Regions from separate parts of the Rhodococcus ruber genome, predicted to be linked through region 2. Evidence: predicted binding sites of a transcription regulator. Region 2 holds the regulator's gene; each other region holds the start of a gene.
What was found. Region 2 encodes LexA, which represses DNA repair genes until DNA is damaged. Its sites were predicted from a motif close to CGAACANNTGTTCG; they were not measured.
Positions count from the first base shown of each region.

Region 1: cofD (2-phospho-L-lactate transferase) is a predicted target of LexA. The motif match lies at 3,254-3,267, and genes of this name have one in related genera.
Region 3: F1734_RS16035 (SAV_6107 family HEPN domain-containing protein) is a predicted target of LexA. The motif match lies at 1,463-1,476, and genes of this name have one in related genera.

Region 1 covers NZ_CP044211.1:3,917,763-3,923,318, reverse strand. The annotation lists gene F1734_RS18140 (SGNH/GDSL hydrolase family protein) at 1-121, shown strand, start outside; gene F1734_RS18135 (NUDIX hydrolase) at 118-681, opposite strand; gene F1734_RS18130 (coenzyme F420-0:L-glutamate ligase) at 683-2,065, opposite strand; gene cofD (2-phospho-L-lactate transferase) at 2,062-3,051, opposite strand; gene F1734_RS18120 (WhiB family transcriptional regulator) at 3,451-3,714, shown strand; gene F1734_RS18115 (metallopeptidase family protein) at 3,719-4,213, opposite strand; gene F1734_RS18110 (DUF3499 domain-containing protein) at 4,301-4,696, shown strand; gene F1734_RS18105 (phosphomannomutase/phosphoglucomutase) at 4,769-5,556, shown strand, end outside.
Region 2 covers NZ_CP044211.1:2,661,624-2,667,179, reverse strand. The annotation lists gene hrpA (ATP-dependent RNA helicase HrpA) at 1-668, shown strand, start outside; gene nrdR (transcriptional regulator NrdR) at 693-1,166, opposite strand; gene F1734_RS12490 (LysM peptidoglycan-binding domain-containing protein) at 1,359-1,952, opposite strand; gene lexA (transcriptional repressor LexA) at 2,229-2,942, shown strand; gene F1734_RS12480 (acyl-CoA dehydrogenase family protein) at 3,016-4,158, opposite strand; gene F1734_RS12475 (uracil-xanthine permease family protein) at 4,239-5,556, opposite strand, start outside.
Region 3 covers NZ_CP044211.1:3,501,447-3,507,002, reverse strand. The annotation lists gene F1734_RS16045 (phytoene desaturase family protein) at 1-790, opposite strand, end outside; gene F1734_RS16040 (GNAT family N-acetyltransferase) at 801-1,400, opposite strand; gene F1734_RS16035 (SAV_6107 family HEPN domain-containing protein) at 1,717-2,151, shown strand; gene F1734_RS16030 (DUF3040 domain-containing protein) at 2,370-2,786, shown strand; gene mraZ (division/cell wall cluster transcriptional repressor MraZ) at 3,256-3,687, shown strand; gene rsmH (16S rRNA (cytosine(1402)-N(4))-methyltransferase RsmH) at 3,939-4,955, shown strand; gene ftsL (cell division protein FtsL) at 5,093-5,556, shown strand, end outside.

The DNA of each region.
Region 1 (5,556 bases), 1.3 Mb from region 2:
GCGGGCCGAGGACCGCCGGTGGGCGCGGGAGTTCCTGATTCCCTGGGTCGGGCGGCGTCTGCGCGGCACGTCCTCCGGGGACGGTATCGCGCCGAAACGCCCCACGTTGCAGCCGGTCTAGCCGGCCGCCCGGACGCGTGCGCCGGCGAGGCCGAGCAGGTGCCCGAGGGTGTCGTGCTCGGCCTCGGGCGGTAGCGCATCGACGGGCCACCACCGCAGGTCCGTCGATTCCGTGCTCCGGACGGGTACGGCCCCCGGTGGCGCGACGACGAGGAACCGCAGGTCGAGATGCCGGGTCGGGCGACCGAGCGAGCAGGTGATCGGGTGGGTGTGCGCCGAGAGCAGTTCCGGATCGATGGTCAGATCCTCGATTCCGGACTCCTCGGTCGCCTCCCTCAGCGCCGCGTCGACGACCGTCTCGTCGGATTCCTCGCAGTGCCCGCCGAGCTGGATCCACCGTCCCACCCGGGGATGGAGGGTGAGCAGCACGTGCCGACGGTCGGCATCGAGCACGAGCGACGACGCGGTGACGTGGCCGGGAACGTGCCGGCGCAGACATCCCTCGGGTGCGGCGTCGAGAAACGCCAACATGGTGTGCCGCAGCGACTCCGCGTCCGCCGAATCGGTCCGCCAGGCCCGCAGCCGGTCGACGGCCGAGGCGTGCAGTGTGGACGCGCTCACCTCACAGCTCCAGCAGCAGGTCGCCGGCCGCGGGGGCGACGCGCGGCGTCGCCGGCTCGAGGGGATGTCCGACCGCGATCGCGCCGAGCGGCGACCAGTCCGCGGGCAGGCCGAGTTCACGCCGCACGACGTCCGGGGCGAAGATCGTCGACCCGATCCAGCAGCTGCCGAGCCCGCGGACGGCGAGCGAGACCAGCAGCCCCTGTACGGCGGCGCCGGCGGCGACGGTGAACATCGTGGCCTCGGCGGCGGTACGCCGGGCGTCGGGGTAGCGGTGGGCGCCGTCGGGAACCCAGAACGGGATCACCACCTCGGGCGCGTCGTAGAGGATGGCACCGCGGCCCACCCGTCGGTCGATCGCCGCCGGGGCGAGCCCGTCGCCGGCGAGATCGGCGGCCCAACGCTCGCGCATGCGGTCGAGCAGCCGGCGGCGCACCTGCTCGGTGCGGACCCAGACGAACCGCACCGGGTGGGTGTGGTGCGGCGCCGGAGCGGTGAGGGCCTCGGCGACGGCCTCGCGCAGGTCTTCGGGATCGACCGGTTCCGAGGAGAATTCCCGCACCGACCGGCGCAGCAACAGCGCCTCGCGGCGGCCGGACTCGAGTGCCTCGGCGGTGCCGAGCCAGAACAGGTCGTCCTCGCCGCGGCGGATGAGTTGCTGGGCGGTGGAACCGTTGTCGGGCAGGTCGAGGCCACGGATCACCGCGACCGGAACCCCGCCCAGCTTGCCCTTGACGAGGTCGCCCGCGGCCGCGATCTCGTCGGCGACGGCCACGGAGGTGACGAACAGTTCGTTGCCCTGTCCGTCACGAGATCCCGCGTACTCGTGCAGGACCGGGATACCGGCCGCCCCGATCGCCGCGTCGGTCTGGCCGACGCGCCAGGCCCGGCCCATCGTGTCGGTGACGACCACCGCGACGCTCACGCCGAGCAGTGTCCGCAGACGCTCGCGCAGTGCCGCGGCGCTCGCATCCGGATCCTCGGGCAGCAGGGCGAGTTCGGAGGCGGCGACGTTCGAGCCGTCGATCCCGGAGGCGGCCTGCACGATCCCGAGCCGGTTCTCGGTGATCAGGGTGCGTCCCTTGCGCGCGAGCACGCGCACCGCCTCCTGGTCGACGAGGCGGCGCCGGAGCGCGTCGCGGGCGTCGGGGTCGGTGGGGGAGTCCACGATGCGGCCCTCGACCTTGGAGAAGATCTTGCTGGTGACGACGAGGACGTCCCCGTCGGCGAGCCAGGGGGCGGCGTCGGCCAGTGCGGCGGCGAGGTCGTCGCCGGGCCGGAACTCGGGCAGGCCCGGCACCGGGCGGATCTCGATCGGCCGCCCGGGGGAGTGGTCGCGCACTCCGGCGGCGGTGCCGACGGCCGTGTCGGAGGGCGTAGTCACAGCGTCACTCCTGCCAGTTCGAGTGCGGCGCGAGCCATTTCGGCTGTCGCGTCGGGATCGGTCATGAGCAGCGGCACGCTGCGCACCTCGACGCCGGGCACGTCGGCGGTGTCGGTGGAGTGGATCAGCCAGCCGTCGAGCAGGCCGGCGCCGCTGCGGGCCCCGTAGTGCCGTCCCACCCCCTGAGCGGTGGTCTCGACTCCGATCACGCCGAGGCAGGCGTCGGCCATGCCGCGCAACGGTTTTCCGTCGATCACCGGCGACAGGCCGACGATCCGCGCGGACGTGGTGCGCAGCGCGCCGCGCAGTCCCGGGATCGCGAGGATCGCGCCGATGCTGACCACCGGGTTGGAGGGAGCGAGGATCACCGCATCCGCCGATTCGATCGCCGCGAGCACGCCCGGGGCGGGGGCGGCCTTCTCGGCGCCGATGTGCGCGAAGCTGTGCGTGGGAACCTGGGCGCGGTGCCGGACCCACCATTCTTCGAAGTGCACGGCGCGCTGCTCGCCGTCGACCGGATCGGTGATGACGACGTGGGTCTCGCTGCGGTCGTCGGAGACCGGGAGGAGGGTGACGCCGGGCTTCCAGCGGTCGCACAGCGCCTCGGTCACGGCCGAGAGCGGGTACCCGGCGCTCAGCAACTGGGTGCGCAGCAGGTGCGTCGCGATGTCGCGATCGCCGAGGCCGAACCAGTCCGGGGTGGCGCCGTACGCCGCCAGCTCCTCCTTCGCGTGCCAGGTCTCGTCGGCCCGGCCCCATCCGCGTTCGGCGTCGATCCCGCCGCCGAGGGTGTACATGCACGTGTCCAGGTCGGGGCAGATCCGCAGCCCGTGCATCCAGACGTCGTCGCCGATGTTGACGATCGCGGTCACCCGGTGCGCGGCGTCGGGGTCGAGGTCGCGGCCGGGTTCGATGCCGAGGAGCCGGCGCACGCCGGTGAGAAAACGCGCACCTCCGACGCCGCCGACCAATACAGTCACGTTCACAGGGCAAGCGTAGGCGGTGTGCCGCGAGAGCTGCCGGGGTGCCTGCGCGCCCGGGCGGCAGGTGCGCAGCGGCGCGGAGGAGAACCCCGGATGGTAAGGCAGCGGCACCGCTCGGCTTGACCGCGACACGCCCCACGTGTCTAATCACATAAGTGTCATTTCCAGTGAACCGGAGCCGAGATCGGTTGGGGTGAACTGTATTCGAACGCATGTTCGATCGGAATGGCGCGGAGTGGGCCGGTTTCGACGAGAGTTGCAGCGCTGCAGGTGAGGAGGCGAACGATGGCCGACGAGCGCGAATGGTTCGAGAGCTCTCGGATCGACACTGCAGGCATCGGCACGGCAGGCGAGGACGTCCGGGACATCGACGGCATCGGGGGGGACGCGTCCGCGCGGCCCGTGCTCAGTCTGATCGATGGTTTCGGCGACCCGTCCGACGGTGTCGACGAACAGTGGCAGGAACGCGCGTTGTGCGCGCAGACGGATCCCGAGGCGTTCTTCCCCGAGAAGGGGGGATCGACCCGGGAGGCGAAGCGGATCTGCTTGGGGTGCGAGGTCCGGGACGAATGTCTCGAATACGCGCTGGCCAACGACGAACGCTTCGGCATCTGGGGCGGTCTGTCGGAGCGCGAGCGGCGACGCCTCAAGCGCGGCATCGTCTGAGGCGTCAGTCCTCGTCGAAGCCACCGAGTTCGGGGTCGACGACCTCGGGCTCGACGCCGAGGTACGTCGCGACCTGGTGTACGAGGACGTCGTGCACCAGGTCGGTGAGATCCTCGGGATCCTTCGCCCGCAGTTCGAGCGGGCGGCGGAAGAGCACGATCCGGGCCCGCGTCGCCGCGCCACGCCGGTCGATCCCCGCCGGGACGAGCCGCGACAACGGCACCGGGCCGTCCGCGACCACCTCCGACGGCCAGGTCACCGAGTCCGGGTCGAGGGCGCGGATCTTGGGCACCTCGTCGACGGCGATGTCGAGTTTGGTCAGCCGGTCGTGCCACTGCGCGTCGATCGGGGCGAAGGCCCCCAGCACGAGTAGATCGAACTTCTCCGCGCGCGAGCGCCACGCCGGCACCTCGTGCGGGAACAGCGGGCCGCGCACACCACGGCCGCGACGCGCGACCGAGCGGGACGTCACGGGTCTGGGACGGCGCGATCGGGGCATGCCTGGACAGTACGACACGCAAATCCGTACCCGGTTCTCCGGTGTGTCCGGATAGTCCCGGAGCGCACGGCGCGCTACTCTCCGACTGTGAGATCACTGCGTCGATGCTGCCGGCCTGGGTGCAAGAACCCTGCTGTTGCGACGCTGACCTACGTGTACTCGGACTCCACCGCAGTCGTCGGGCCCCTGGCGACGGTCGCCGAGCCCCACTCGTGGGATCTGTGCGAATCGCACGGCTCGCGGATCACCGCACCGAAGGGGTGGGAACTGGTCCGGTACGAAGGTGCCTTCACCGCCGGTACCCCGGACGAGGACGACCTGACCGCCCTGGCCGAGGCGGTACGCGAAGCCGGGCTCGGCGAGCGGGGCCGCACCGACTCCGACGACACCGATTCCGGTGTCCCCCCGGCGCTGGCCGCACCCCCTACCGCCCGCACCGGCCGGCGTGGTCATCTGCGCGTGTTGCCCGATCCCACGTCCTGATCGTCGCGCACTAGGCTGACCGTGCCCCGCCGCGGAGGCGGCGGCGCCAGTCGACGATCAGGAGCAGCAACAGTGGCGAGAACTGCCGAGTCCGTGTCCGCCGTGGTCAAGGCGTACGACGTGCGTGGCCTGGTGGGAGAACAGCTCGACGCCGGATTCGTCCGGGACGTCGGAGCCTCCTTCGCCCGCCTGATGCGTGACGGCGGCGCCACCCGCATCGTGATCGGGCACGACATGCGCGCCTCGTCCCCGGAGCTGTCCCAGGCCTTCGCCGCCGGCGTCACCGCCCAGGGGCTCGACGTCGTCCACATCGGCCTGGCCTCCACCGACCAGCTGTACTTCGCGTCCGGGATCCTCGAGGCTCCGGGCGCCATGTTCACCGCGAGCCACAACCCGGCGCGCTACAACGGCATCAAGCTGTGCCGGGCCGGGGCCAAGCCGGTCGGACAGGAGACCGGGCTCGCCACCATCGCGGCCGAACTCGTCGCCGGCGTCCCGGACTTCGACGGAGCCCCCGGCGCCGTCACCGAGCGGGACGTGCTGGCCGACTACGCCGCGTTCGTCCGCTCCCTGGTGGACCTGTCCGCGATGCGCCCGCTGAAGGTCGCCGTCGACGCCGGCAACGGCATGGGCGGGCACACGGTGCCCGCGGTGTTCGGCGCGCTCCCGATCGACCTCGTGCCGCTGTACTTCGAACTCGACGGAACCTTCCCCAACCACGAGGCCAATCCGCTCGATCCCGCCAACCTGGTGGACCTGCAGAAGCTGGTGCGCGACTCGGGGGCCGACCTCGGCCTCGCGTTCGACGGTGACGCCGACCGCTGCTTCGTCGTCGACGAGCGTGGTGAGCCGGTCACGCC
Region 2 (5,556 bases):
TCCTCGAGGCAGTCCCCATGCAGGCGCGCGCTGCTGCGTCGGGCCTGAGCAACAGCGAGCGGCTGGCGCTCGGACGCAACCCCGACGGCTCCTTCGAGGATCTGCTCGAGGACTGCCGGGCCTGCGCGGTGGACGAGTCGATCGTCCGGCACGGCAAGCCGGTACGCACACCCGACGAGTTCAGCGCGTTGGCGAAGGTGGTGCGCGCCGAGTTGCCGGGCCGGGTCGCGGCGCTGCTGAAACTCGTCGTGCCCGCCCTGGCGCGCGCGCACGACGTGGAAGTCCTGCTCGAGAAGGTGCGCGGCGAGGCTGCCGAGGACGTGCGGGAACAGCTGGCCTCGCTGCTGTTCCGCGGATTCGTCACCGAACTCGGCAGTGCCCGGCTCGCCGATCTGCCCCGCTACCTGGCCGCGGCGGCGCATCGGCTCGAAGCGCTGCCGGCGAGCGCGCACCGCGATCGGCAAGGCATGGACGTGCTGGACCGGGTCTACGCCGAGTACGACCGCCTGCTCGCACGGCTGCCGCAGGAGCGGGCCACCGCCGCCGAGGTGGTGGCGATCTCGTGGATGATCGAGGAGCTACGGGTCAGCCTGTTCGCCCAGCATCTCGGAACCCGTGGGCCGATCTCGGAGCAGCGGATCCTCAAGGCCGTCGCGGCGATTCGCTGAGCGGCGACGCGTCCCGCCGGGCGCTCAGTTCTCGGATCCGGTCTCGCGCCGGTGCTGGTGCTCGCGCAGCTCCTTGATCTCGCGTTCGAAATCCTCTGCGGAGCTGAAGGACCGGTAGACGGACGCGAACCGCAGGTACGCCACCTCGTCCAGGTCGCGCAGGGGTCCGAGGATGGCCAGACCGACCTCGTTGCTCGGAATCTCCGGGGACCCCTTGGCCCGCACCGCGTCCTCGACCTGCTGGGCGAGGAGGTTGAGGGCATCGTTGTCGACGTCGCGTCCCTGACAGGCGCGAGCTACGCCGCGCACCACCTTCTCCCGGCTGAACGGTTCGGTGACGCCGCTGCGTTTGACGACCGACAGCACCGCCGTCTCGACCGTGGTGAACCGTCTTCCGCACTGGGGGCATGCCCTCCGGCGCCGGATCGCGGCCCCCTCGTCGGCTTCACGGGAATCGACGACGCGGGAATCGGGGTGCCGGCAATACGGGCAGTACATGTCGATTCCTTCGTCGTAGCCGTGCTGGCCGCGACGTCGGCGTCGAACCGATGCCGTCCTCCCGAGACCGGACCCACCGGCAGGCGAATCGCTCTCGGCGCGACCACACGAGGTGGTGTCACTGACAAGAGTCGACAATACCTGCATACCCGGGTCGTCGGCCGAACCCGGTGCCTGCCCGCCCATGCCTGTTCACCGCGGCGCGGAGGCCGGAACGAGCAGGGTCTGGCCGGTGCGGAGGCGACCGTCCGGCATGGCATTGAGGTCGAGGATCCGCTCGATCGCCTCGGACCGGGACAGACCCGGAGCCACCCGGGCCGCGACGTCGCCGAGCGATTCGCCCGCCTGCACGACGGTGACGTCGGTGCGTGCGGCGCCGGCCGCGACCTGACTGGTGCGCAGGTGCGCGATGCCGAGCAGTCCCGCAGTCACGAGCGCGGTCAGCAGCGCCGTCGCCAGTATCGTGCCCGGGCGGGTGTGTGCGACCTCGGCCGGCCGGTGCGGGACGCGTGAGACCCGGACCGGAGCGCGCCGGTAGTCCACGATCCCCCCGTCCGGACGGACGGGAAGCCGGCGGGCGGGCGCCTCGTGGGGGCGCCGCACGAGATGCGTCGTCCCTGCCCGGCGTACCCGGTCCTCGGTGTCCTGCGGCCCGGTGTCCTGCGGCCCGGTGTCGTGCGGCCCGGTGTCGTGCGGCCCGGTGTCGTGCGGCCCGGTGTCGTGCGGCCCGGTGTCGTCGAACTGCCGGTGGTTCCGTTCGGTTCGGCGCACTGCTGATGTCCTCATCGAGGCCTCCGTGTCACTCGCCCGCGGGACGGTGCCCGCGACGTGTCGCTCGTCCGCGGGACAGGACCCGCAGCGGAACTTCGGTCATCGCTCGATCGACGGCCGTTCGATCACCTGTTCGAAGGAACGTATGTTCGATATGTACCACGTCGCTCCGACAAAGTCAGCACAACGGGCGGAAAACGTCGAACAGATGTTTGATAACCGGGCCGCGGAGAGCTAGATTCGATCCATCACATCCAGCACATCCGACACACGACGCACGGAGGTCACGACATGACGGACGGCCATCCCCCGGCGGGGCGGAGCCGGACGACCACCGCGGATCCGGCCGTCGGCCTCACGGAACGCCAGCGCCGCGTCCTCGAGGTGATCCGCGAATCGGTCACCCAGCGCGGCTACCCTCCGAGCATCCGCGAGATCGGCGACGCAGTGGGCCTCAACTCCACCTCGTCGGTGGCGCACCAGTTGCGGACCCTCGAGCGCAAGGGTTTCCTCCGGCGCGATCCGAACCGTCCCCGCGCGGTGGACGTGCGCGGGCTCGAGGATTCGCAGCCGCCGGCGCCGCAGGCGCAGCCGGTGGACGGGGTCGATGTCGCCGCCGAGTCGGCCACGGCGGCTGCCATGGTCCCCGTGCTGGGCAGGATCGCCGCGGGCGGGCCGATCCTGGCGGAGGAGTCCGTCGAGGACGTGTTCCCGCTCCCGAGAGAACTGGTGGGTCAGGGTTCGCTGTTCCTGCTCAAGGTGGTCGGCGAGTCGATGGTCGACGCGGCCATCTGCGACGGCGACTGGGTCGTGGTGCGCCAGCAGAACGTCGCGGACAACGGGGACATCGTCGCCGCGATGCTCGACGGTGAAGCGACCGTGAAGACGTTCAAGCGCGTACACAACGACGTGTGGCTGATGCCGCACAACCCGATGTTCGAACCGATCCCGGGCAACGACGCGGTGATTCTCGGCAAGGTCGTGACCGTGATCCGCAAGATCTGACCTCGCCACTTCCGCCGAACGTGCACGGGCGGCGCCGCGATCCGCGGCGCCGCCCTGCTCGTTCCGGGTGGGATCAGAGATTCAGGCCGCGGCCGATGATGTCCTTCATGATTTCGTTCGTCCCGCCGTAGATCTTCTGCACGCGGGCGTCGAGATACGCCTTCGCGACCGGGTATTCACGCATGTAGCCGTATCCGCCGTGCAGCTGCAGGCACCGATCGATCAGCTCGACCTGCTTGTCGGTGGTCCAGAACTTGGCCATCGCCGCCTCCTGCACGCTCAGGGTGCCGGCATTGAGCTGCTCGATGCACTTGTCCACGAACACGCGTGCAAGGGTGGTCTCGGTGGCCAGCTCGGCCAGCTCGAAACGGGTGTTCTGGAAGCTGCCGATCGACTTGCCGAATGCCTTGCGGTCCCGGCAGTACTGCATCGTGTCCTCGAGCACGGCTTCCATCGCCGCCGCCGCCACCACCGCGATCGACAGACGTTCCTGCGGCAGGTTCTGCATCAGGTAGATGAAGCCCATGCCCTCCTCACCGAGGAGATTGGCGGCAGGCACCCGCACGTCGGTGAAGTGCAGTTCGGCGGTGTCCTGCGCCGCGAGGCCGATCTTGTCGAGGTTGCGGCCCCGCTCGAAGCCCGCCATCCCGCGCTCGACGACGAGGAGCGAGAAGCCCTGCGCGCCCTTCTCCGGGTCGGTGCAGGCGACGACGATCACCAGGTCCGCGTTGATGCCGTTGGTGATGAAGGTCTTGGAACCGTTGAGGATCCACTCGTCGCCGTCGCGCACCGCGCGGGTCTTGATGCCCTGCAGGTCGCTGCCCGTACCGGGCTCGGTCATCGCGATCGCAGTGATGATCTCGCCGGAACAGAATCCCGGCAGCCAGCGCTGCTTCTGCTCCTCGTTCGCCAGCTTCAGCAGGTATGGGGCCACGACGTCGTTGTGCAGCATGAAACCGATGCCGCTGAACCCTCCGCGGGTGGTTTCCTCGGTGACGATCGTGTTGTAGCGGAAGTCCTCGACACCGCCGCCGCCGTACTCCTCGGGCACGGCCATGCCCAGGAAACCCTGCGCGCCGGCCTTCTTCCAGATCTCGCGGTCGACGATCTTGTCCTGCTCCCACTGCTCGTGGAAGGGAGCCACCTCCTGCTCGAGGAACTTCCGGTACGACTCCCGGAAGAGTTCGTGCTCGGGCTCGAAGAGGGTGCGTTCCATGTGCGCTCCTGTATCCGATGACGTACGTCACGCTCACGGTAGACATCGGAAGGCCCGTCTGACGCTGACAGGAACGAGCGTTATTTGTGACCGGACACGCCGGGCGCTCGACGGCGCAGGTCCGCCGCGCGGCGCAGGAGCGGGTAGGCGATCAGGATGCCGATCGAACCCCACGCGATGCCGCCGAGCTCGACGGAGCCCACGGTGAGGGTGAGGTCGCCGATCCCGGCCACCAGCGCGGCGGCGGCCACCATGAGGTTGACCGGATCGGTGAAGTCGACCTTCGCCTCCATCCAGATCCGCACGCCGAGAATGCCGATCAGGCCGTACAGGACCAGGGTGGCGCCGCCGAGCACCCCGTCGGGGACGGTGAAGACGAGGGCCCCGAACTTCGGCGAGAAGGCGAGGACCACGGCGGTCGCGGCAGCCACCCAGTACGCCGCGGTCGAGTACACCCGCGTCGCGGCCATCACGCCGATGTTCTCCGCGTAGGTGGTGGTGCCCGAGCCGCCGCCGACCCCGGCGAGCGTCGTGGCCAGGCCGTCGGCGAGCAGCGCGTCGCCCGCGACGTCGTCGAGGTTGCGGCCGGTCATCGCCGCCACGGCCTTGACGTGGCCGACGTTCTCGGCGACGAGAACCACCACGACGGGCAGCGCCAGCAGCACCACGGAGAGCTCGAACGCCGGGGCGCGCAGTTCGGGCAGGCCGAACCATGCGGCGTCACGCAGGGCCGTGACGCGTTCCTCGGCGAGTCCGCCGGTGACGGCGGCGAATACCCAGCCGACGACGACGCCGACGAGAATGCCGAGACGGCCGACGAGTCCGGGGCCCAACACGGTGACGAGCAGGATGGCGGTCAGCGTGATCGCCGCGACGAGCGGCTGGGCTTCGAAGGACCCGACCGCGACCGGCGCGAGATTCAACCCGATGAGCGCGACGATCGCGCCGGTCACCACGGGGGGCATCAGTGCGTCGACGACGCGGGATCCCAGCGCCCTGACGACGAGTCCGACGAGGACGAGGGCGAGGCCCACGGCGACGATGCCGCCGAGCTGGGCGGCGGGGCCCTCCGCGGCCGAGGCCGTCAGCGGTGCGATGAACGCGAACGACGAGCCGAGGTAGCTCGGTACCCGGCCGCGGGTGATCAGCAGAAACAGGGCGGTGCCGACGCCGGAGAAGAGCAGCGTCGTGGTGACCGGGAAGCCGGTGATCGTCGGCACGAGCAGCGTCGCGCCGAACATGGCGACGACGTGCTGCATGCCGATGCCCACGGTGCGGGGCCAGGACAGTCGTTCGTCCGGGGCGACGACCTCGCCGTCGGCAACGCGACGCCCGTCGCCGTGCAGGGTCCAGCCCAACCCGGCCGTCCGTGTCCTCAGTTGTTCCTTCACAACGGGG
Region 3 (5,556 bases), 840 kb from region 2:
AGCCGTCCCCGGCGCGGCGGATCTCGGTGACGGCGTCGCCGAGCGCGACGACGCCACCGTCGGACCCGAGACGGGCGGCCAGGGCCTGCGTCAGCGCGCCGCTCCCGCCGATCGCCCGGCCGGGCGGCAGGGTGTGCATCAACGCCGCGACGCCGACCATGGGTGCGGTGCCGGGCTCGGACATCGGGGGCCCGGACTGGGCGCCGAACCAGGCGAGGGCGGCTTTGAGCGGTTCGTCGTCGAAGTACTCGTCGAGGAGGGCGTCGCCGGTGCCGAGGAACTGGCGGGAGAGGTCGCTACCGCCGCTGCCGGTGTCGAGACCCCAGAAGGACGAGAGCAGGTGCCGGCCGGTCGGCGGCGCCGAGAACGAGCGCATCACGCGGGCGCTGCGCGGACCCCACACCGTCACGAAGCGGCGGTAGGCGTCGGCCTCGCGTGGACCGCACGCGGCCTCGACGGATCGGCACGTGCGGTCGAGATCGCGATGGAAGACGATCCCCGGGCGGTCGCTGCCCGCCGGGGCGGGAGCGAACGCCCACGGGTCGCAGTCGACATAGTGCAGGCCGTGCGCGGGCAGATCGAGTTCCTCGACGATGCCGGTGTGCCGGATCATGACGTGCGCCGACGAACCGCGGTCGACCGCGTGCCCCGGGAAGCGTTCCACAGTCGACACGGCGCCGCCGAGTACGGTGTCCCGCTCGAGCACCTCCACGGACCGGCCCGCGCGGGCGAGGTAGCACGCGCTCACCAGGGCGTTGTGCCCGGAACCCACTACGACCGCGTCGATCACCCTGTCCACGCTACGGACCTTCGAGCGGAAGGTCCCGGCCCAGGACGGCGAAGGGACGGGCGTCCCCGGTGAACCGGAAGTGGCGGACGACGTCGCGGAACCCGAATCGCCGGTACAACCGCCAGGCCCTGTTGTCCTCGCCGGGTGCCTCGGGAGTCGACAGCAGCACCGTGCGCTCGGGACGGTCGCTCAGCAGCCGGCGCAGGAGCGCCTCGCCGATACGGTGACCCTGGGCGTCCGGCCGCACGTGCAGCTCGGTCAGTTCGAAGTAGTCGCCGAGGACGGCGTCGATCGTCTCCGGGGGGTAGCCGGCGTGGCGCATCCCGGTCCGCACCTGCTGGTTCCACCACTGGTGTGGTGACCCGCAATAGCCGTAGGCGATCGCGACGAGCGTCGACGGCTCCTCCGGCAGAGCCGCCGCGACGGCCTTCCATCCCGGGCGGGCGGAGTGTTCGGACCACATGGGCGCGCGGTGGTACTCGGTGCCGCGCGGGTATCGCATGGCGGCCACGTAGATGGGCAGCACCTCGGGCAGTCGCGCGCGGAACTCGGCGGCGGAGAGATCGACGACGATCGGTGCCGCGCCCCGCGGGGTCGCATCCGTACTCATGACGGGGACTGGACCGCCTTCCCTTGACTGCGTGTCGGTAGGTGCAGCTATATTGAATACGTCGAACGGATGTTCGATACCGGGGATCCGGTGATGTTCGAGGGAAGCGAACATCACCGGATCGTCGGGGCCGTGACCCGGCCGGTGCCCGGCGGGGTGCAGGGAGGTGTTCGGAATGATGACCGCGGCACGAACCACACAGTCCGCTGCCACACCGTCGGCTGCCACACCGTCGGCTGCCACACCGTCGGCTGCCACACCGTCGGGTGCTACCGGTCCGCGGGCCGTCGGCCGTCCGGACTGCGCCGCCCGCCCGGTGTCCTCGCGCGCGGCAACCCTGCTCGACCGCGCGGACGAGTTGCTGTCGGCCGCCGCCGGCACCCCGGAGCCGTCCGAGCGGTTCCATCTGGCGTATCTCGCCGCGCTGCGCGGGGCCGGGGCCGTACTCGCGGGGGCCGAACTGCGGGCGGTCCACCGGCCGGCGCGTCGGCCCCGCACTCGCAACGCGTGGGTGCTCATGGCGCGCGCGGAGCCGGGATTCGCGGTCTGGGCCGACTTCTTCGCCGATCGTTCCGACACGCGCGCGGCGATCGAGGCGGGGGTCACCCGCTCCGTACCTGCCGACGAGGCGAGCCGCTTCTACGACGAGGTGGGCCGTTTCCTCCACGAGGTCGAGGACTACCTGACCGGCGCCGACGACCGCTCGGGGGGCGCAGAACCCGGCTCCGGAGCCGGCCGCCGCAGCGCATGATCGATGCGCGACGCAGCCCGGGTCGTTCGACGGCCCGGGCCGGGTCCGTCGGCCTCTCGTATGCAGGTCCTTCGGAACCGTGATCGAACTCGAATCCGCAGTTGGTGGTCCCCGCCGGGATGTACTCGTATTATTGAGCCAGGCGGCCGTCAAAGTCGGCCCCCCGTCGATCTGGACCGCAGATCCGGCGGCCACCGTTTAGTGCCGGGGGAGGTACCGTGCCACTCTCCGAGCACGAGCAGCGCATGCTCGAACAGATCGAGAGCGCGCTCTATGCTGAGGATCCCAAGTTCGCCTCTACCGTCCGGGGAAGCCGGATGGGGATGGCGTCCAGTCGGCGTCGGCTCCAGGCCGGCGCGTTGTTCGCACTGGGTTTGGCGTTGCTGATCGCGGGCGTCGCCCTCCCGGTGAAGCCGGGCGGGTTCCCGATCATCAGTCTCGTCGGATTCATCGTCATGTTCGGCGCGGGGGTCCTGCTCCTCCTCGGAGGCAAGCGCGGTCCAGGCGTCGGCGACGGTCCCCGCGGATCAGGTCGCGGTCCCGCGGAAGGTAGATCCCGCGGCGGCCGCAAGTCCGGCGGAGGGTTCAGCAAGAGGATGGAGGACCGCTTCCGTCGGCGTTTCGAGCAGGAGTAGCGCGCAGTACTTCACGCGAGTTCCCATGAACGGCGCGTCCCGGTAACCGGGGCGCGCCGTTCGGCTTCTCCCGGCGCGGCGGCGGGCGGCCCGCCGCCCCCACCGCACCCGACCGTCGTCCCCCACCTCTCCCCACCGCCCCCTCGCCGCCGTGCCCCACCGCGCCCCACTGCGGCGCCCGGCTCCGGTGAGCGGCCGTCGAGGCCGAGGCGACCAGGGTGTTCTCCCGGGCCCGAGTCCGTCGTCTCGCGGCGGGCCCGAGTCTCCCGCGGCGCGGCGGCACCGGCCTCGTCGTCGTCACCCACTCCGCCCCACCCGCCGTGAACTGCGGACGGTCGGAAAACGGCGCCGCGCGTGGGCGCGTAAGCGGTTGAACGTGGGGGAAAGTGGGGTAGTGTGGGTCGCGGCGGAGGGGTTCCTCCGTCGAGCGAAGGACAGGGTCCGGCCGGGGCGTGGCGGGGGGTGTCGAGTGTTCCTCGGTACCCACACGCCCAAGCTGGACGACAAGGGGCGGCTCACGCTGCCCGCGAAGTACCGAGACGAACTGGCGGGAGGGCTGATGATCACGAAGGGTCAGGACCACAGCCTTTCCGTCTTCCCGCGCGACGAGTTCGCCGCCCTGGCCGAGCGTGCCGCCGCGGCCTCGCGGAGTAATCCGCAGGCCCGCGCGTTCCTTCGGAGCCTGGCGGCGGGAACCGACGAGCAACGTCCCGATGCGCAGGGCCGGATCACCCTGTCCGCGGCCCACCGCAAGTACGCGGGACTCACGAAGGACTGCGTCGTGATCGGTGCCGTCAAACATCTGGAGATCTGGGACGCGGCGGCGTGGGAGCAGTACCTCGCCGAGCACGAGGAAGAATTTTCCGAAGCGAGAGACGAGGCCCTGCACGACATTCTGTGACCGGAACCGCAGCAACGACCGTAGTGCCACCGCGGCGAGTGCCGCGAGGCCTCTGCCCGACAGCGACCCTGACACACTTCCCCAGTGCCAGGTTCGTGAAACGGAACCCTGACGTACTTCCCCAACGCCAGGTTTCCAGTTCGGACAGAGACCTCGATGCATTCGCCGCGGTCGTCTCCGGACCCCGCCGCGACCCCCACCGAAGCCACGATCCGATCGCCCACGAACCGAGCAGGACAACCGGAGGAAGAATGGCGGAGGGGCAGGACGCGGCGGCGATTCCGGAGGCCGCGAGTCCGGAGAGCTTCGGTCATGTCCCCGTTCTGCTCGACCGCGCCGACGAGTTGCTCGGCCCCGCCCTCGAAGCCGCCGGTGCGGGCGCGATCTACGTGGACGCCACCCTCGGTCTCGGCGGACACTCCGAGCACTTCCTGCGCACCTACCCGGGGGCGCACCTGATCGGACTCGATCGCGACCCCGACGCCCTCGCCGTCGCCCGCCGGCGGCTCGCACCGTACGCCGACCGCACGCAGTTCGTGCACACCCGTTACGACGGCATCGCCGACGCCCTCGCCTCCTGCGGACTGGATCGGGTCGGATCCGTCCATGCGATCCTGTTCGACCTCGGCGTGTCCTCGATGCAGCTCGACGAGACCGAGCGGGGCTTCGCCTACTCCCGCGACGCCCCGCTGGACATGCGCATGGACCCCACCACGGGGATGACCGCGGCCGACGTCCTCAACACCTACAGCCACGGCGACCTCGCCCGCATCCTCAGCACCTACGGGGAGGAGCGGTTCGCCGGGAAGATCGCCTCGGAGATCGTGCGCCAGCGGGCGAAGGGGCCGCTGCGCACGAGCGGGGAGCTGGTGGAGTTGCTCTACCGGACCATCCCGGCCGCGTCCCGCCGAACCGGCGGGCATCCCGCCAAGCGCACGTTCCAGGCGCTGCGCGTCGAGGTCAACGGCGAACTCGACTCGCTGCGGGCCGCGATCCCGGACGCCCTGGATGCGCTCGCCGTCGGGGGACGGGTGGTGTTCATGTCGTACCAGTCCCTCGAGGATCGTGTGGTCAAGCAGATCCTCACGCCGCTGACGAAGTCGAAGAGCCCCGAGGGCCTCCCGGTGGAACTTCCGGGTACCGAGCCCGAGCTGCGGGTGCTTACCCGCGGCGCGGAACGGGCGACGGAGCAGGAGATCGAGGCAAACCCGCGTTCGGCGCCGGTGCGCCTGCGTGCCGCGGAACGAATCGCCAGGAGGTACCGATGACCGTACAGGTGGCAGCACCTGCCCGCCGTCCGGCGCGTTCGACGGCCGCCCAGCGCGCCTATCAGCGGCGCAGTCGGCGTACGGCGCATCTGGCCGCGGAGTCGACGACCCCCGCCCGGGCCCGCCGCAGCGGTCGTGTGGCGGCGCGAATTCCGTTCGTGGCCACCATCATCGCTCTCCTCGGGATCGGCATGGCCGTGACCCTCCTGTTGACCACGCGCGCCGCGGAGGACTCCTACCAGCTCAGCGCCGCGCGCGACTACAACCAGCGCCTCGTCCAGGAGCGCGCCGTCCTGCAGCGCGACGTCCAGGCCGGCAACTCGGCGCCGGTGCTGGCGATGCAGGCCGCGAAGCTCGGAATGATCCCCACCGGTGAGGTCGCCCGGCTCGTCGTCGGGGACGACGGCGGGGTACGGGTGGTGGGAACGCCCGCACCCGCCGAGGGGGCTCCGGCCGCGCCGCTGAACCCGCCGTCCCCCGATGACCGGAACCGGGCGCAGCTTCCACCCCTCGCGGGCAGCGCGGGCAGCGAGAACCCGCGACCGGTGACCCCGTCGGCCGGCGCCGATCGGTCCGCCGCGCCCTCCGGTGCTGCCGGCGG